2 regions of the Streptomyces sp. YIM S03343 genome follow, and region 2 is predicted to be linked to the other one. Evidence: riboswitches for the same ligand, from Rfam matches in the RefSeq annotation. Region 2 holds a riboswitch; the other holds the start of a gene.

Region 1 (9,791 bases), 4.9 Mb from region 2:
CCTTGAAGTAGGTCAGCGGCACGAGGACGGCGTCGTCCATCGTCTTCTTGTCGATCTCCGTGTACAGGGCGTTGCGCGCGGTGGTGTCCTGCGTCGCGATCGCCTTCGACAGGAGGTTGTTGACGTCCTTGTTGTCGTACTGCGACAGGTTGGTGTTACCGGAGGCACCGATGGCGCTGCCGTTCAGGATCTGCTGCAGGAAGCCGTAGCCGGACGGCCAGTCGGCGCCCCACTGCATCATGATCAGGCCGATGTTCTGCTTCTCGGTGAACTTCGGGACACCCGCGTAGTCGGTGAAGTACTTGCCCGACGGGTACTGCTTGAGGGTGGCGTTGATGCCGACCTTCTTCAGGGAGTTGATGATCGCCGTGGCGGCGTCGACCTCCTGCGGACGGTCGGAACGGGCCGAGATGTTGGTGCTGATGGCCGTCTTGCCGCAGGCCTTCAGCTGCTCCTTGGCCTTGGCGGTGTCGCCCTTGCTGCCGGTGGAGGCGTAGACGTCCGACTTCGAGTAGCCGGGGATGTCCGGCGGGAGGACGGTGGTGGCGACGTCACCGCGGACCGGACCGCCCTCGGCGGTCTGGACGGAGACCTTGTCGATCGCGTACTGCACGGCCTTGCGGCAGGCGACGTTGTCGAACGGCTTCACCTTGGTGTTGATCGCCATGTAGACCAGGCGGCCACCGTAGGTGTTGTCGGAGTTCGCCTTCTTGGCGGAGTCCGTGAGGATCTGCGCCTGGGTCGCGGCCTGGACGCCGGTGCCACCGAGGTCTATCGCGTCGCCGGCGAGGACGTCCTTGTCGATCGTCTCGGCGTTGACCTTCAGGTTGACGACGATCTTGTCCGGCAGCTGCTTGCGCAGCGGGTCGGTCTTCGGGTCCCAGTTCTCGTTGCGCACGAGGACGGCGCTCTTGCCCTCGGAGTAGCTCTGGAACTTGTACGAGCCCGAGGACACGATGTTCTTGACGTAGTCGACGCCGTTGTCCTTGGACTGCGGGACCGGGGCCGTCTGCGGGGCGGCGACCAGGTAGTCGAACTCCTGGAAGGCCTGCTTCAGGTGGAAGACGACCGTCGTGTCGTCCGGGGTCTCGATGGAGGACAGGCCCTTGGCGCTCTTGTCCTTGTAGGGGCCCTTGTACTTGGCGCTGTCGGCCATGAACACCTGGAAGTAGTTCGGGCCGAGGGAGAGCACGTCACGCGCGAAGTTGGAGCGCTCGACGGCGTACTTGACGTCCTTCGAGGTGATCGCCGTGCCGTCCTGGTACTTCAGGCCGCTGCGCAGCTTGTACGTCCAGGTCTTGCCGCCGTCGCTCGGCACACCCTTGCTGGCCGCGAGGTCGGGGACCAGGGTGTTGCCCTTGGAACCGGCACCGGGCTGGAAGGTCATCAGCGGGCGGGCGTAGAGCCGGCTGAGGTTGTACATGTACGCGTAGTACGTGTTGCCGGGGTCGAAGGAGTCCGGAACGTCGGACAGCTCGTAGGTGAGCGTCCCGCCCTTCTTCGAGGAGGCGTTGACCACGTCCTTGGTAGCGGCGTTGGCAGCGGCGGAGCCGGAGCCGTTGTCGTTAGAGTTGTCATCGGCCTTGCTGCAGCCTGCGACCAGCAGACTCGCACTTCCGATGGCCGCAATGGCGGCCAGCGCTGACCTTCGCATGATGGGCTGGTTCCCCTTCATTGTCGGAAACTTTGTCAGGCTCTCTGCGGCAGGCGTCAGCGGCTGCGCGGGTCGAGAGCATCACGGAGACCGTCGCCCAGCAGGTTGAACGCCAGGACGGTCACAAAAATGGCGAGGCCGGGCACGATCATGTACTGGGGGTCGACCTGGTAGTACGTGACCGCGTCCCGGAGCATGCCGCCCCAGGACGCCTGGGGCGGCTGGATGCCGACGCCGAGGAAGCTCAGGGAAGCCTCGAAGAGGATGTTGGTCGGGATCAGCAGCGTCGAGTAGACGATGATCGGACCGACCAGGTTGGGCATCAGCTCCCGGAACACGATGTACGGGCCCTTGGCGCCCATGCCCCGGGATGCGTCGATGAACTCACGCTCGCGCAGGGCCAGGGTCTGGCCGCGCACGATACGGCCCAGGTAGGGCCAGTTGAAGAAGCCGATGACGAAGATCAGCACGCTGAGGTGCAGCGGCAGCCCGTTGAGGCCGAACGCACCGCCCTGCAGGGTCGCGGAGATGGCGATCGCGAAGAGCAGCAGCGGGAAGGCCAGGAAGATGTCCATCAGACGGCTGATGAACGTGTCGGTGCGCCCGCCGTAGTAGCCGGCGACGACACCGAGGATGGCGCCGATCACGTTGGACAGCACCGTGGCGCCGAAGGCGACCACCAGTGACACCCAGGAGCCCTCCAGGATGCGGGTGGCGATGTCGCGGCCGAACTTCGGGTCGACGCCCAGCGGGTGCTCCAGGCTCATACCGCCCCAGCCGCTCTTGGGCAGCGAGGTGTCGGGGCTGATCAGGTCCTGGTGGAAGGCGTTCGGGTCCAGGCCGAACATGGACTGGATCGGGCGGGACAGGACCGCGAGCAGGATCAGCAGGATGACGATGACGCCGCCAACGACGGCAACTCTGTCCTTTTTGAACCGAGTCCAGGCGATCTGTCCAAGGGAACGGCCCTCGATCTGCCCCTTACCGGCACCCTCGAGGACAGCTTCTGGCTGTGCCTCGGCTGCCGCCCCGGTGGTCTCGATCGGTGCGGTCACTGTGACCAGACCCCTCTCGCCGGTGGTGACCGGCTGCGCCTGCCGCTCTGTGCGGGTTTGTCGTCTTACTTAGTCCACGGGGTCAGAGGACCCTATGTGCTTGAACCGGGAGTCTTCAGCGTGGTTGCGATCACCCGCCAGATCTGACGGAGAATGTATGCGCAACCGTGATGCACTGCTGGGGATTCCGTTATCCGAACGCTGGGTAGCGCGTACCGGATGTGGAGCAGTTGGCGACTCAACGGCAATTCGGCACGCTTCGGACACGTCACTGTGTCTACGTGCGTAGAGAAAGTGTTTGCTGAGTGAATCTTACGGCCGATTCGAAAAGGTATTGACCACCCCAGGGCTCCCACCGACGGCCGGACGGCGCGAAAAGGGGTTGCACCGGGACTGACCAGATCGTATAGCGGCAGCCCGCAGGCTCGGTCACGGGCGCGGTCCGAGGGAGGGCAGTGGCATGAAATCCGGCGGATACGCGTGCGCGATTATCGGAATGCAGAAGTCCCGTCAATACCCGTCTCACATTGCGGGCAATGGCCTTATCGAAGAAGGCGCGTCAATAGGACTCAGATGGGGATTCTGCCAGGTGAGGTGGGGGTTGGGGGCCACGTGAGGGCGCGGTGGGGGGCGAGCTGCGTCAACAGGTGCGGAGGGGGCCCGGCCCAACCCCGGAACCTTTCTACGGCGTGACGCATCTCCACGTTGCGCCGCTTCGGGCGGGCTTGACGGGTGGCGGCGGCGTCCTGTGTCCCTACGGCGTCCCGCCACACATCCCGACGGCGTCACGTGTCCCGAGGGCAAGGGCCCACCCCCGTGAGCTGTGCCTACGCGTCGGCCGCGAGGGAGCCGTAGGGGCGGCACAAAGCGCCCCGGAGGCGACCGAGCAAACAGAACAGGAGGGGTCAGTAACCGCCAGCCGGCGGGAACCCGTACCCCGTCCCCGCGGCGGCCCCCGCGCCCGCCCCGCCATGGGCCTCACGGTCATAGAACGGCCGGGCATTGGCGCGCAGCCACATCACCACCGGGTCGAAGTCGTCCGACATGGCCACCGTGGACACCGGCAGCCCGTCGGGCACGGCGCCGATGGACTGCTGCATCATCGCCCGCACGGAGTCGACCGAGGGCGGCGAGGTGTCGTAGACGTCGAGGCCGATGGCCAGGTAGGGCGCGCCGAGGGCGGGCTGTACCCAGGCGCGGCGCAGGGAGCGGAGGGCCGGGGTGCGGTGGGCGTTCTGGGTGAGGAGGGCGTAGAACTGAGGGATGGCGATGCCGGGTTCCGACAGCCGCAGGGGTCCGGCGGGCTGGCGGTCGAGGCCGGTGGCGATACGGCGGAGGTCGGGCCACGGGACGCCGACACCGCCCCCGGGGGCGTGCGGGTTGAGCCAGAGGCCGTAGTGGTCGGGGTAGAGGGTGCGGGCGACGTCGAGTCCGTCGACGACCTCGTACGACCGGCTCCAGCCGCTGGCCGACAGTTCCTGGGCGGAGGTGACGCAGGGCGCGTAGCCGTAGCCGCCGACCTCCATGGTGCCGTACTGGGCGTCCGGGGAGCCGGCCTGACCGTGCCACAGGAGCATCCAGACCTGGCCGGAGGAGGGGCTGGCGAGGGCGCGCAGGAGGGCCTCGTAGGCGTCGTAGCGCCCGGGCGTCACCTGGCGCACCATGTGCTCGACCTGTCCGGTCGCGGTGCCGCTCGCGCTCACCTGTACCGCCCCTCCACTAAGTTGCCCCGGATATGAAACCAGCTTAAGGGCCGGGCGCTCCGCTGAGAGTGCCGTGATGTGGCGTTGTCGTCTGTCGTTCGTCGTCTGCGGCGCCGTCGTGGCTGGTCGTTCCCCCGAGCTCTCAACTTCGTTCGAGTAGGGAGGTACCCCCGTCGCGGCGGAGCCGCATGTCGGTACAGCCCCGCGCCCCTTCAGGGCACTTCAGTCCCCGGAACTGCACAGTTGTCGGGCCGGGCGACGGCCCCCGCGCTACTGGCCGTACTGGTAGAAGGGGCGTACGTGTTGCTTCAGCCAGTCGCCGACGGGGTCCTGGGCCACGTCGAGGAGGACGAGGTTGACCGGCCAGGGGACGGCGACGCGGCCGAGGGCGCGGCCGAGGGCGTCGAGCGGGAGTTCCCGCAGTTCGCCCTCCCACTGGGTGAGTTCGACGCCGATGAACATGACGGGGTCGGCGGTCTCGATGACGGCGAGGCAGCGCCGGGCGCTGAGGACGACGCCCGTGGCGCCGAACTCGGCGGATGCGGCGGCGAGGAACTCGACCGGGTCGTCCTGCCAGTCGGGTTCGAAGAGACGGACACGGCCGCCGCCGGTCGGTCCGTCGAGTTCGGTACGGCCGCTGCGGGCGACCTCGGCGACGGCGGCCGGGGGCAGGGGCACACCGACGACGCCGTCCGGGTTGAGGGCGAGGCCGATCTGGGCGGGCAGCCCGCGGGCGAACTCGGTGGCGGGCGCGACGGTGAACGACATATGGGAGCCGACGACCTGGCGGAACTGCTCCTCCGAGCTGAACACCGGGACGTACGCCTGGCCGGCGATCTCCATGGTGGGCAGGTCGAGGGGGCCGCTCTGCGGGCCGCCGCCGTTGGGCAGGGGCACCCAGAGGAAGCTGCGGCCGAGGACCTCGACGACACGGCCGGCGGCCGAGGGTACGCCGAGGGAGGCGGAGAGCACCTCCTCCAGTTCGTTGCCGGGCCAACCGCCGTGCGGATGGGGGTGTGTCTGCGCCGGGTAGTCCGCGGGAAAGTCCGCCGCCGGGAAGTCCATCTGTTCTACCGCCTGCTGGGGTCCACTGCTGTGGCTGAAAGGCTAGCGGGTGCCGGGCCCGGGTCCGGCCGGGTCGGTCCGTTCACCCCACTCACCCCATTCATCCCGCGACGGTCACCCGCCTCATCCCGCGAAGGTCACCCGCCTCATCCCGCGAAGGTCACCCGTCGCAGCGCGTCCACCGCGTCCCGGTCGAGGAGCACCGCCGCGCCGCAGCCCTCGGGCAGGTCACCGCGTTCCACGGCGTGCAGCAGCCGGGCGGTGGCGCGCCGGTGGCGCAGGAAGGCGTAGCGCGAGACGCCCCGGCCGCGGTCGAGCTGGCCCTGGAGGGCGGTGTCCGGGGTGACGTCGAGGAGCAGCAGATGCAGGGTGCCGCCCCGGCGCCGGGCCTCGCGGGCCAGCCAGCCGCGGACCCAGGCCTGGCTGCCGCAGTCGTGCACCACGACACCTCGGCCGGTGCGCAGGGCGCTGCGCAGTCCGGCGTAGTGGGCGAGACGGACCACAGGGCGGTAGAGGGCGTACGGGAGGCAGCGGGGCAGGCGGTCCGCCCAGCGGTCGCGGGTGTCCTGGGAGTCGACGCGTGTGCCGCGGACCGCGCGGTGCATGAGGGTGGACTTGCCGCTGCCGGGCAGGCCGGTGACGACGACGAGGTCACGGGGGCCGAAGACCAGGCCGTGCGGGCTGTGTCCGGCGCGTTCGCGCAGGTCGCGGACGACCGGCTCGGGGCGCTCGGCGCGGCGCTCGCGGGCGGGGGCGGTGGGCTGTCCCGACAGGGCGACCCCCGTGGTCGTGGCGTATGCGGTCGTCGTCCTTTTCACTGTGGTCTTCACTTACTCGTCCTCCCCTGGACTTCCCTCGGGCCTCTCCCGGGCTTCCCTCGGATGTCCCTCGGGCCTTCCTCGGGCCTTCGCGTACTCCCTTGAGCGTTCCCTGGTTCCCCCCTGGTTGTTCCTTGGGTTCCCCTTGGGTCCCGACGGCGTTGTGCCCCTCGACTGTAAAGAGAAGGTAATCCACAGAGTTCCGCGGCCGGTCCGTAAGGAGCAACAGACGGGTCACAGATGTCGACACACCCTCGCCGCGCATTCCGGCGTCAGCAGCAACACGGCGCTTTACAGGTGTCACCCCCACCATCACCCCGGCATTCAATGCCCGCCGCCGCCGATTGCCTTGCATTGCGACGTCAGTAGCGTCAATCCGGTTCGCAAATGACGGCCCCCTCTCGGCCCACTCTTATCCGGCCATCGCGGGGCGCCGTTTTCCGGCCGCCGCCGGAGCCGATTCCGCTCCCGCGCCCGCCCTGCCGTCCCCCCGGGACGCGTGCGATGATGTCCGCGCCAACTGCATACCGGCCGCTTGAATCCGCGCGGGAGAGTTCCCTGCGGCGCTCGGACAGAGCGCTCCGGGGACGCCGAAGGAGCAAGTCCCTCCCTTGAATCTCTCAGGCCCCGATACCGCGCGGGCGAGGCACATCTGAAAAGCGGGCCGCCGCCGCGGTACTCCGGTACTCCGGCTCCGGCGGCCCCACCCAAGGTGCAAACCGTGGCATGGGCGACCCCCGTGGGGAGCGCCCACGAGTCACGGCGAACCTCTCAGGTTCCGATGACAGATGGGGAGGACGAGGACCGACCCCCGCCCTTGTCATGTCTTGCTTCGCCTTGCCTTTGGAGACGACCGATGAGCAGCACCGACCCTGCCCTGTCCCCTGCCGCCTTTCCCGCCGCCCCCGCGGCTCCGCGCCGTACCGCGCTGGACGCCCTGCACCGCTCGCTCGGCGCGACGATGACCGACTTCGCCGGCTGGGACATGCCGCTGCGCTACGGCTCCGAGCGCGACGAGCACAACGCCGTACGCACCCGGGCCGGACTGTTCGACCTCTCCCACATGGGTGAGATCACGGTGACCGGCACGCAGGCCGGCGCCCTGCTGAACCACGCGCTGGTCGGCGACCTCGCCGCGCTGGCCGTGGGCCGGGCCCGCTACACGATGATCTGCCGGGCCGACGGCGGCATCCTCGACGACCTGATCGTCTACCGGCTCGCCGAGACCGAGTACATGGTGGTCGCCAACGCGTCCAACGCCCAGGTGGTGCTGGACGCGCTGACCGAGCGCTCCACGGGCTTCGACGCCGAGGTGCGCGACGACCGCGACAACTACGCCCTCCTCGCCGTCCAGGGCCCCGAGTCCCCCGGCATCATGAAGTCCCTGACCGACGCCGACCTCGACGGGCTGAAGTACTACGCCGGACTCCCCGGCACCGTCGCCGGTGTCCCGGCACTGATCGCGCGCACCGGGTACACCGGCGAGGACGGCTTCGAACTGTTCGTCGCCCCGGCCGACGCCGTGAAGTTGTGGAAGGCGCTGACCGAGGCGGGCGCGTCGGCCGGTCTGGTCCCGTGCGGTCTCTCCTGCCGTGACACGCTGCGCCTGGAGGCGGGCATGCCGCTGTACGGGCACGAGCTGTCCACCGCGCTCACGCCGTTCGACGCCGGGCTCGGCCGGGTGGTGAAGTTCGGCAAGGAGGGCGCTTTCGTGGGGCGCGAGGCGCTGCTGGCCGCCGCCGAGCGCGCCACCGCGAGCCCGCCGCGCGTCCTGGTCGGCCTGGTCGCCGAGGGCCGCCGGGTGCCGCGCGCCGGGTACCCGGTGGTCGCCGGGGGCGAGGTGATCGGCGAGGTCACCTCCGGGGCGCCGTCCCCGACGCTGGGCAGGCCGATCGCGATGGCCTACGTCGACGCCGCGCACTCGGCGCCGGGCACGGCGGGGGTCGGGGTGGACATCCGCGGCAGCCATGAGCCGTACGAGGTCGTGGCGCTGCCGTTCTACCGGCGCCAGAAGTAGCGATCGGCCTGAGCCGTCTCCACGAGCCTTCTCCGCGAGCCGTCTCCCCGGGGCGCGCCCACCGCGCCCCGGCGGCCCGGGCACAGCCCGCACGGTCGCCTCGATCACTGCTGCCACCACAGTCACCTCTGCCGCCGCAGGCACAGCGGTCACAGCAGGGTCACCACCGGTCACAGTGGTCAGGGTGGTCAGGGTGGTCAGGGTGGTCAGGATGGTCAGGATGGTCGCAGTTATGCCCATCATCGTCTCTGCCGTCACCACGGTCACCGCAGTCCTTCGCGTACAGGAGAATTCACGTCATGAGCAACAACCCCCAGCAGTTCCGCTACAGCAAGGAACACGAGTGGCTGTCGGCCGCCCAGGACGGCGTGTCGACGGTCGGCATCACCGAGCACGCGGCCAACGCCCTCGGTGACGTGGTGTACGTCCAGCTCCCGGCGGTCGGCGACACGGTGACCGCGGGCGAGCCCTGCGGCGAGCTGGAGTCGACGAAGTCGGTGTCCGAGCTGTACGCCCCGGTCACCGGTGAGATCACCGCGGTCAACGAGGACGTGGTGGACGACCCCTCGCTGGTGAACTCCGAACCCTTCGAGGGCGGCTGGCTGTTCAGGGTGCGTGCCGCGTCGGCGCCGGAGGACCTGTTCTCCGCCGACGAGTACACCGCCTACACCGCCGGCGAGGAGTCGTAGCCGCATGTCCGTCCTGAACACGCCGCTGCACGAGCTCGACCCGGAGGTCGCCGCCGCGGTCGACGCCGAGCTGGAGCGCCAGCAGTCCACCCTGGAGATGATCGCCTCCGAGAACTTCGCCCCGCTCGCGGTGATGGAGGCGCAGGGCTCGGTCCTCACCAACAAGTACGCCGAGGGCTACCCCGGACGCCGCTACTACGGCGGCTGCGAGCACGTCGACGTCGCCGAGCAGATCGCCATCGACCGGCTGAAGGAGCTGTTCGGCGCCGAGTACGCCAACGTCCAGCCGCACTCGGGCGCCTCCGCCAACCAGGCGGCCCTGTTCGCGCTGGCCCAGCCCGGCGACACGATCCTGGGCCTGGACCTGGCGCACGGCGGCCACCTCACCCACGGGATGCGGCTGAACTTCTCCGGCAAGCAGTTCGACGTCGTCGCCTACCACGTCGATCCCGGCACCGGTCTGGTCAACATGGCGGAGGTCGAGCAGCTCGCCAAGGAGCACCGGCCGAAGGTGATCATCGCGGGCTGGTCGGCGTACCCGCGGCAGCTCGACTTCGCGGAGTTCCGCCGGATAGCCGACGAGGCCGGGGCGTATCTGTGGGTGGACATGGCGCACTTCGCCGGTCTGGTCGCGGCGGGCCTGCACCCGAACCCGGTCGAGTACGCCGATGTCGTCACCTCCACCACGCACAAGACGCTGGGCGGCCCGCGCGGCGGCATCATCCTCGCGAAGAAGGATTTCGCGAAGAAGCTGAACTCGTCCGTGTTCCCGGGCTTCCAGGGCGGCCCG
Region 2 (9,791 bases):
GGGATCACGCTGCCGTTCACCACGGCGGGCGTGGTGGTCGCGGAGGCGTTCGTGGCGATGCCGTTCCTCGTCATCAGCGTCGAGGGCACCCTGCGCGCCTCCGACCCCCGCTACGAGGAGGCGGCCACGACGCTGGGCGCCTCCCGCTTCACCGCGTTCCGCCGGGTCACCCTGCCGCTGATCGCGCCGGGCGTGGCGGCGGGCGCGGTGCTGGCCTGGGCGCGGGCGCTGGGCGAGTTCGGCGCGACGATCACCTTCGCCGGGAACTTCCCCGGCCGTACGCAGACGATGCCGCTGGCCGTCTATCTGGCACTCCAGAACGATCCGGAGGCCGCGATCTCGCTCAGCCTGGTCCTGCTGGCCGTGTCGATCACTGTGCTGGCGGGGCTGAGGGACCGCTGGATCACGGCGTCATGACGGCCGCGTACCGGCCGGCCCGGACAACGACGGACGCGGTCCGTTACGGTCGTAGGACCGCCGGATCGATATGACGTCACGCCCAGGGCCACGCCCGGGCCAGTCCCCTCCAGTTGGACCGGCGTGTACCGCGTCGGCCCCCGCGATCAACACTTCGACGATGCTGGACGATGCCTTCATGACCGAACTCGACGACACCATGTCCGCCAAGGCACCCCACGGTGCCAGTGCCGCGGGCTCCGCCGGTACGGCGCACGGCGAGGGACTGGACGCCCGCCTCGTCGTCGACCGCGGTTCCTTCCGTCTCGACGTCGCGCTGACCGCGGCGCCCGGCGATGTCGTAGCCCTGCTGGGCCCGAACGGCGCGGGCAAGACCACCGCGCTGCGCGCCCTGGCCGGTCTGGTCCCGCTCACCGGAGGCCACCTGCGCCTGGACGGCGCCGGGCTGGAGCGGACGCCGCCCGAGTTCCGCCCGGTCGGTGTGGTCTTCCAGGACTATCTGCTCTTCCCGCATCTCTCGGCCCTCGACAACGTGGCGTTCGGACCGCGCTGCCACGGCGCGACCAGGGCCGAGGCGCGTGCCGTGGCCGCCGAGTGGCTGGAGCGCATGGGTCTCGCCGACCACGCGGCTGCCAAGCCGCGCGGGCTGTCCGGTGGCCAGGCCCAGCGGGTCGCCCTGGCCCGGGCGCTGGCCGTACAGCCCCGGCTGCTGCTCCTGGACGAGCCCCTCGCCGCCCTGGACGCCCGGACCCGGCTGGAGGTCCGCTCGCAGCTGCGGCATCATCTCGCCGAGTTCGAGGCCGTGGCCGTGCTGGTCACCCACGATCCGCTCGACGCCATGGTGCTGGCCGACCGGCTCGTGGTGATCGAGAACGGCCAGGTGGTGCAGGAGGGCTCCCCCACCCATATCGCGCGCCATCCGCGTACGGACTACGTCGCCCAGTTGGTCGGGCTGAACCTGTACCGGGGCCGGGCCGAGAGCGGCCACTCGGTCCGGCTCGACGCGGGTCCTGCGATCACCACCACCGAGGAACTCTCCGGCGAGGTCTTCGTGGCGTTCCCGCCGGGCGCCGTCACCCTCTACCGGGACCGGCCCTCCGGCTCCAGCGCCCGCAATCTGTGGCGCTGCGAGGTGACGACCCTGGAGAAGCACGGCGACCAGATCCGCGCCAACCTGACCGGTGAACTCCCGCTCGCCGCCGACCTCACCACCGTCGCCACCGCCGAGCTCGGTCTTCACCCGGGGGTGGCCCTCTGGGCGACGGTCAAGGCGACCCAGACGCACGCATACCCGGCATGACGCCCTGTCCGGGCTACGGTGGGCATTCCCCCCACCGACTCACCCAGTGAGGCACCGCATGAGCCTGAGCATCCGCAACCAGCTGCCCGGCACCGTCACCGCCGTCACCCCCGGCGAGGCCATGGCCACAGTCAGCGTCCGGCTGGACAGCGGCCGGGATCTCACCGCGGCGATCACGCTGGACGCAGCGGAGGACCTGGGTCTCGGCGCGGGCTCGGCCGTGCGCGCTCTGGTGAAGTCGACAGAGGTGTCTCTCGCGACCGCGCCGGTCCAGGGTCTGTCGATCCGCAACCAGTTGCCCGGCAGGATCACCGGCGTCGCCGCCGGTTCCGCCATGGCCGCCGTCAAGGTGGATGTCGGCGGCGCGGAACTCACCGCCGCGATCACCAAGGAGGCCGCCGACGAACTCGGCCTCGCTGCCGGGATGCCCGTCGTAGCCCTGATCAAGTCGACCGAGGTGGCACTGGCGACGGCGTGACACACAGCACGGGAGGACCCTCGCCCGGCCCTCAGGCCGGCAGAGGGCCCTCCCGTTTCGTAGCCCGGCTCAGTCCTGGTACGCCTCCGGGGGCGGGCACGAGCAGACCAGGTTCCGGTCGCCGAACGCCTGGTCTATGCGGCGCACCGGCGGCCAGTACTTGTCCGCGGCCGAGACGCCGGCCGGGAAGACTGCCTCCCCACGGCTGTAGGCATGCTCCCACTCCCCGCTCAGGGCGGCCGCGGTGTGCGGGGCGCCGCGCAGCGGGTTGTCGTCGGCGGGCCACGCGCCGGAGGCGGTCTTCTCGATCTCCCGTCGAATGGCGATCATCGCCTCGCAGAACCGGTCGAGCTCGCCAAGGTCCTCGGACTCGGTCGGCTCGATCATCAGCGTGCCGGCCACCGGGAACGACATCGTCGGCGCGTGGAAGCCGTAGTCGATCAGGCGCTTGGCCACGTCGTCCACGGTCACCCCGGTCGCCTTGGTGAGCGGCCGCAGGTCGATGATGCACTCGTGGGCGACCAGGCCGCCGGGGCCGGTGTAGAGCACCGGGTAGTGCGGTTCGAGGCGCTTGGCGATGTAGTTGGCGGAGAGCACCGCCATCTGGGTGGCACGCCTGAGGCCCTCGCCCCCCATGAGACGGATGTACGCCCAGGAGATCGGCAGGATGCCCGCGGAGCCCCACGGGGCCGCCGAGACCGGTCCGACACCCGTCTCCGGGCCCGCGGCGGGCTGCAGCGGGTGGTTGGGCAGGTACGGCGCGAGGTGTGCGCGCACACCGATCGGGCCGACGCCGGGACCGCCGCCGCCGTGCGGGATGCAGAAGGTCTTGTGCAGGTTGAGGTGGGAGACGTCGCCGCCGAAGTGGCCGGGCCTGGCCAGGCCCACCAGGGCGTTGAGGTTGGCGCCGTCGACGTACACCTGGCCGCCCGCCTCGTGGACCTGCGCGCAGATGTCGGCGACGTGTTCCTCGAACACACCGTGCGTCGACGGATAGGTGATCATGAGTACGGCGAGTTCGTCGCGGTGCTGCTCGATCTTGGCGCGGAGGTCCGCGACGTCGATCCCGCCGTCCTCGGCGGTCTTCACCACGACGACCTTCATGCCCGCCATCACGGCGCTGGCGGCGTTGGTGCCGTGCGCGGAGGACGGGATGAGGCAGACGGTGCGCCGCTCGTCGCCGTTGGCGCGGTGGTAGCCGCGTACGGCGAGCAGGCCGGACAGCTCGCCCTGCGACCCTGCGTTGGGCTGAAGGGACACCTTGTCGTAGCCCGTGACCTCGGCGAGGCGTTCCTCCAGCTCCTGGATGAGCGTGAGGTAACCGCCGGCCTGCTCGGCTGGGGCGAACGGATGCAGAGCGCCGAACTCGGGCCAGGTGACGGGCTCCATCTCGGTGGTCGCGTTGAGCTTCATGGTGCAGGAGCCGAGCGGGATCATGCCGCGGTCGAGCGCGTAGTCGCGGTCGGCGAGCCTGCGCAGGTAGCGCAGCATGGCGGTCTCGGACCGGTACTGATGGAAGACGGGGTGGGAGAGGAAGGCGTCGGTGCGCAGCAGCGCCTGCGGAAGCGTGTCCTGCGCGGTCGTGTCCAGTGCCTCGATGTCGTCCGTGACGCCGAACGCCGCCCATACGGCGCCCAGCTGGGCGCGGGTGGTGGTCTCGTCGCAGGACAGGGAGACGTGGTCGGCGTCGACGAGGTGCAGGTTGACCCCGCGTTCCCGTGCGGCGGCGACGATCTCGGCCGCGCGGCCCTCGGTCCGGGCGGTGAGGGTGTCGAAGTAGGCGCCGTGGACGATCTCGATCCCGGCCGCCTCGAGTCCGGCCGCGAGGATCGTGGCGTAGCGATGAGTGCGCCGGGCGATGCCCGTCAGTCCTTCCGGCCCGTGGTAGACGGCGTACATGCCGGCCATCACGGCGAGCAGCACCTGGGCGGTGCAGATGTTGCTGGTCGCCTTCTCGCGGCGGATGTGCTGCTCGCGGGTCTGGAGGGCGAGTCGGTAGGCCTTGTGACCGTCGGCGTCCACGGAGACGCCGACCAGGCGGCCGGGCAGGCTGCGTGCGTAGGTCTCACGCACCGCCATGTAGCCGGCATGCGGCCCGCCGAAGCCCATCGGCACGCCGAAACGCTGGGTCGTGCCGACGGCGATGTCCGCGCCGAGTTCGCCGGGCGGCTTCAGCAGCGTCAGGGCGAGCAGGTCGGCGGCGACCGTCACCACGGCGCCCAGCTCGTGCGCCTGCTCGACGACGGGCCTGATGTCGCGTACGGCCCCGGAGGCGCCGGGGTACTGGATCAGCACGCCGTTGATCTCACGTCCGGCGACGGCGGCCGGGATGCCGTCGGTGAGGTCCGCGACGACGACGTCGACGCCCGTCGGCTCCGCGCGCGTCTCGATCACGGCGATGGTCTGCGGAAGGGCGTCCGCGTCGACCAGGAAGAGGCCCTTCTTGTTCTTGCCCATGCGGCGCGACAGCGCCATGGCCTCGGCGGCGGCGGTGCCCTCGTCGAGGAGGGAGGCACCGGAGGTCGGCAGTCCGGTGAGATCGGCGACCATGGTCTGGAAGTTCAGCAGCGCCTCCAGGCGGCCCTGCGAGATCTCCGGCTGGTAGGGCGTGTACGCGGTGTACCAGGCCGGGTTTTCCATGACGTTGCGCAGGATCACCGGCGGGGTGAATGTGCCGTAGTACCCGAGTCCGATCATCGAGTCGAGGACCTGGTTGCGGTCGGCCAGCGCGCGCAGCTCGGCCAGCACCTCGGCCTCGGTGCGGGCGGACGGCAGATCGAGCACGGCGGTGCTCTTGATCACGTCGGGTACGGCGGCGGCGGTGAGCTCGTCCAGCGAGGCGTAGCCGACCTGCGCGAGCATCTTGGCCCGTGCCTCGTGGCCGGGACCGATGTGGCGCTGTTCGAAGGGGATGCCCTGTTCGAGCTCGGAGAGCGGGATGCGGTGGGCGGTCATTGCGGAGGCCTCCTGGTCTGACGCGACCTTCGGGGGGTACCACAGGCATGGGTCCCCGGACGGCCTCCCCCTCTGTCATCTCAACCTGAGAGCTTCACCGGGCCGCCCGAGCGCTCCCGGTTTTCACCGTCGGTGAGAGCGGAGGCCCGTCGGCACCCGCCCTGCTTTCCAGAGTGACCTCGTCCGCACGGTACGTGGGCCTGAGAGATTCCGGGGAGGATTTGCTCCTTCGGCGCCCCCGGTGACTCCGGAGGACTCTCCCGCACGGGGTCAGCAGCCGCTGTCAGCGTACCAGCGGGGCCCGCGGAGGGTACTTCGAGTGGCCGCCGCCCCGGATGTGGCCTTTTGTAGTGATGTAGTGACCGCGAATGAGTTGCTGCCCATGCGACCCATGCGACCAAGTGGAGGGACCGTGCGAACCGACATCGATCCGCGCAGCCTGATCGGCCGCAGGGCGTTCGACCGCAGCGGCACCAAGATCGGCACTGTGGACGAGGTGTACCTCGACGACGCGACGGGCGTGCCGGAATGGGCCGCCATACGCACCGGCCTGTTCTCCCGGGACGCTTTCGTCCCTCTGGAGCCCAGCGAACTGGTCGAAGGCACCCTCCACGTCCCCTTCGACCGCAGCCTGATCAAGGACGCGCCCGATTTCGGCGTCGGCCGTCATCTCTCCCCGGAACAGGAACTCCAGCTCTACCACCACTACGGCCTCGATGTGACCCCTGCTCCACCGGTCCCCGACCACGACTTCGGCAGACTCGCGGGGCAGGAGGACGCGTAGGGCCTGTCCGGCGGATCATGCCGGAGACACGGGGGGCGATGGGTACCGTCGGTTTCTTCCGACTCGATCCGCCGGACAGGCCCTACTAGGGCGTGTTTCGAAAGTAGCGCCGGCCGCCCGAAGGGCGGGCCCTGCGGCGTCTGGTGCGTGCGATCGCAAGGCGGAGGGTCGCCCTCGTACTGGGCGTACGTGGGCGATCCCGACAACACAGCGAGCGTGCGTGCCAGGCGTCGCAGGGCAGGCGGGACTTTCGAAACACGCCCTAGGGCGTGTCTGACCATTCCCGCCGGGCGCGCGACGCCTGGCACGGCACCTCGCCGCGTTGTCGGATCACCCGAGTACGTCCAGTACGCGGGCGATCCTCCTCCTTGCGATGCACCGCACCAGACGCCACGCGCTGATCCGACGCGAATTGTCAGACACACCCTAGGAGCGGGAGCCTGTGGCCGGGTGTGCCGTACCGGAGCCGTTCCCTCGATGAGCGGTGGGCCTCGCTCCCGAAAGTGCATGGGTTTCCCCGGAATCGGCGGGGCTGTCGTCCGCCGCGGCAGGACCCCGCACCGATGCCGTGGGGTCCTGCCCGGGTCTTCGTGTCACCAGCGGCAGCGGATCCGCCGGCTCCAGGTCCGGGTCCTCGACCCGGAAAGTCCGTACCCTGCCGGGTTCCGAGGCGGGGGTCTCGAACCGTACGGTGACCCGTCCGAGGCCGCTGCCCTGTACCCATCCGTGCCCGTACTCGGTGTGGCGCACGTCGTGTCCCGCGGGCCAGCGCCGCTCCCCCGGCTCTGGCGAGGGCCGTGCCTCCGCCGCCCGGTCGGTGGTCTCCTCCTCCGCAGCGGTGTCCTCCGCCGCCTCGGCGGCCTGGGCGAAGAGGTCCTCCTGGGTGTAGTCGGCGAGCCCGCTGACGCCCACCCCGAGCAGCCGGACCCCGCCCGTCGTGTCCACGGAGTCCAGCAGCCGTGCGGCGGCCTCGCGCACGACCGCCGGGTCGTCGGTGGGCCCGCGCAGTGTCTCGGAGCGGGTCAGGGTGGAAAAGTCGTATCGCCTCACCTTCAGTACGATCGTGCGCCCGGACAGGCCGGAGGCGCGCAGTCTCCGAACACAGCGGTCGGCCAGCCTCCGCACCTCCGTGCCGACCCGTACGCGGTCGTGGATGTCCACGTCGTACGTGTCCTCCACCGACACCGACTTGGTCTCCCGCTCGGCCACCACGGGCCGCTCGTCGTGCGCCAGCGCCATGGCATGCAGTGCGTGCCCGTGGGCCTTGCCCAGCAGCCGTACCAGCTCGTCCTCGCCCGCCTCGGCGATCTCCTCGACGGTGGTGATCCCGGCCCGCCGCAGGTGGTCGCCCGTGGCCGGGCCGACCCCCGGCAGGGTCCGCACCGGCATGGGACCGAGCAGGGCGCGCTCGGTGCCCGGCTCGATCAGTACGAGGCCGTCGGGCTTGGCCTGCTCGGAGGCGATCTTGGCGAGCATCTTGGAGGCGGCGAGGCCGACCGACCCCGTCAGGCCCGTGACCGCCCGGATGTCGGCGCGCAGCCTCGCCCCGGTCAGGTGGGCCGACTCGGCGTCCCAGGCCACTCCCCCGGCCTCCAGGTCCACGAACGCCTCGTCCAGGCTCAGCGGCTCCACCAGCGGCGACAGGGAGTGCAGCAGCTCCATCACCTGGCCGCTGATGGCCCGGTAGAGGCCGAAGCGGGGCACCAGATAGGCGGCGTTCGGGGCGAGCCGGCGCGCCTGGGCCATGGGCATCGCCGAGTGCACCCCGAAGACCCGTGCCTCGTACGAGGCTGTGGCGACCACGCCACGGGGCCCGAGCCCGCCCACGACGACGGCCTTCCCGCGCAGGCTCGGCTTGGACGCCTGCTCCGCGGAGGCGAAGAAGGCATCCATGTCGAGATGCAGGATGGTGGGCGCGGCTCTCACATCTCCGATGCTGCCCTACGCCACTGACAATGCCCCGCCGAGCCCCTCCCGTCGGCCACGAGAACGCCGTCAGCCGGGTCAGTGACCGGGCCGGACGCTCCTGTCGGCGACGCGCTGAGGGCCGTGTGACGACCGCTGCCGCGTGCTCAGACCGCCCGGTTGCGGCGCCGCGCCAGTTCGTCCGCCGGGTTCGGCCCGATCAGGGTCTCGCCCGTGTCGATGCGCTCGCCGTGCAGCTGAGAGAGAGCGTTCTCCACGTCCCGCCACACCACTCCGACGGCGATCCCGAAAATGCCCTGGCCGCCCTGGAGCAGGGCGTGCACCTCGTCGGGCGAGGTGCACTCGTACACGGTGGCACCGTCGCACATCAGCGTCATGCACTCCAGGTCACGCGCATCGCATTCTCTGAGGTGCCGCACGGCCGCACGGATGTTCTGCAACGAGACGCCCGTGTCCAGAAAACGCTTCACGATCTTCAGGACGACGACGTCCCGGAAGCTGTACAGGCGCTGGGTGCCCGAGCCGTAGGCGGGACGCACGCTCGGCTCGACGAGCCCGGTGCGCGCCCAGTAGTCCAGTTGCCGGTAGGTGATCCCCGCGGCGGCGCACGCCGTAGGACCGCGGTAGCCGATCTGCTCGGACGCCATGGCCGTCGCCCCTCCGCCGTTCGGCACGGCTGCCGGCCGCTGCTGGACGTGACCGGCCGCGCCGCCCGGCTGGGCGTATCCCACGCCCGGTCGGAGCTGCGAGCTGGGGGAAGGGCACGGACCGCTCCCCCCGTAACTGGCTCCGGGGACGCCCCCAGCCGCACCGCCGCCGCTGCTTCTCACGCCGACCTCCGTCCTCGACCTGCCTTCTCGACGGTAGGCAGTCACCAGGGGTGCGTCAACGATCGCCACACTCGGCACGCCGAGTGATAATCACCCTACGAGTGGTTTCCCGCACCCCGCCGCGGGGAAAGGCTAGCCGAATGTGCTCGCGGTCAGTCGCACGAGTATCTCATCCGACATCGGCACAGGCCGCAAACCCCGTGGTGACCAAGCGTCTGCCGAGCCGACACGGACCGCAAGTCAGGCCGGGTACCGGTGGCTCACTGGCTGCTGGTGCCGAAGTCCTCAGGCGAGATCTGGTCGAGGAACTCGCGGAACTTCTCGACCTCGTCCTCCTGCTCGTCGGGAATCGCGATCCCGGCGTCGTCGAGCACCGTGTCGCTGCCGTAGATCGGCGTCCCGGTGCGCAGGGCCAGCGCTATGGCGTCCGACGGACGCGCGCTCACCTCCACCCCGCTCGCGAAAACCAGCTCGGCGTAGAAGACGCCCTCACGCAGGTCGGTGATGCGAACCTCGGTGAGCTCCTGGCCCACGGCCTCCAGCACGTCCTTGAACAGGTCGTGGGTCAGCGGCCGGGCGGGCGCCATGCCCTGCTGGGCGAAGGCGATCGCGGTCGCCTCCCCCGGACCGATCCAGATGGGGAGGTAGCGGTCGCCTCCCACTTCGCGCAGGAGCACGATCGGTTGGTTGGAGGGCATTTCGACCCGGACACCTACGACATCGAGCTCGTTCACACAGCAACCCTAGGCCGTGCCCGGGACGTTTGGGTAGTCGGGCCGGGAACAGGTGGCCGATCCGCTCCCCTCCCGGGTGACGGCCCGCCTCAGGGCAGCCGGACGCCCAGCGCGGTCTGCACCAGGGCCGTATGCAGCTTCACGGTGAGCGAGGCCAGTTCCTTCGCACGGGCCTCGGCATGGGCCCTGGTCTGGGGATTGCGGTGGCGCCTGAGCGGGGCCACCACCTGGTCGACCAGGCCCGCCTCACGGTCGGCGGCCGCCTTCATCACCCTCAGATGACGCGGCTCGATCCCGAACCGGCCCAGCTCGGCCACCAGCGAGGCGACGGTGACCGCCTCGGCGTCGTACACCCCGTCCGGCAGCG

What was found. Region 2 has a riboswitch for glycine ahead of gcvP (aminomethyl-transferring glycine dehydrogenase). Riboswitches for the same ligand answer to the same signal wherever they lie in the genome.
Region 1: another riboswitch for glycine. It lies ahead of gcvT (glycine cleavage system aminomethyltransferase GcvT); the one in region 2 lies ahead of gcvP (aminomethyl-transferring glycine dehydrogenase).

The regions. Positions count from the first base shown of each region.
Region 1 covers NZ_JBPUKX010000001.1:2,850,590-2,860,380, forward strand. Annotated here, with positions in the region: gene ACSYGN_RS12025 (ABC transporter substrate-binding protein) at 1-1,654, opposite strand, end outside; gene ACSYGN_RS12030 (ABC transporter permease) at 1,711-2,709, opposite strand; gene ACSYGN_RS12035 (enhanced serine sensitivity protein SseB C-terminal domain-containing protein) at 3,615-4,412, opposite strand; gene ACSYGN_RS12040 (enhanced serine sensitivity protein SseB) at 4,683-5,477, opposite strand; gene ACSYGN_RS12045 (AAA family ATPase) at 5,624-6,307, opposite strand; glycine riboswitch at 6,832-6,941, shown strand; gene gcvT (glycine cleavage system aminomethyltransferase GcvT) at 7,152-8,312, shown strand; gene gcvH (glycine cleavage system protein GcvH) at 8,612-9,001, shown strand; gene ACSYGN_RS12060 (serine hydroxymethyltransferase) at 9,006-9,791, shown strand, end outside.
Region 2 covers NZ_JBPUKX010000001.1:7,753,380-7,763,170, reverse strand. Annotated here, with positions in the region: gene modB (molybdate ABC transporter permease subunit) at 1-417, shown strand, start outside; gene ACSYGN_RS34270 (ABC transporter ATP-binding protein) at 617-1,717, shown strand; gene ACSYGN_RS34265 (TOBE domain-containing protein) at 1,776-2,195, shown strand; gene gcvP (aminomethyl-transferring glycine dehydrogenase) at 2,265-5,150, opposite strand; glycine riboswitch at 5,329-5,423, opposite strand; gene ACSYGN_RS34255 (PRC-barrel domain-containing protein) at 5,563-5,934, shown strand; gene ACSYGN_RS34250 (DNA polymerase IV) at 6,361-7,860, opposite strand; gene ACSYGN_RS34245 (MerR family transcriptional regulator) at 8,007-8,690, opposite strand; gene ACSYGN_RS34240 (bifunctional nuclease family protein) at 8,951-9,424, opposite strand; gene ftsR (transcriptional regulator FtsR) at 9,514-9,791, opposite strand, start outside.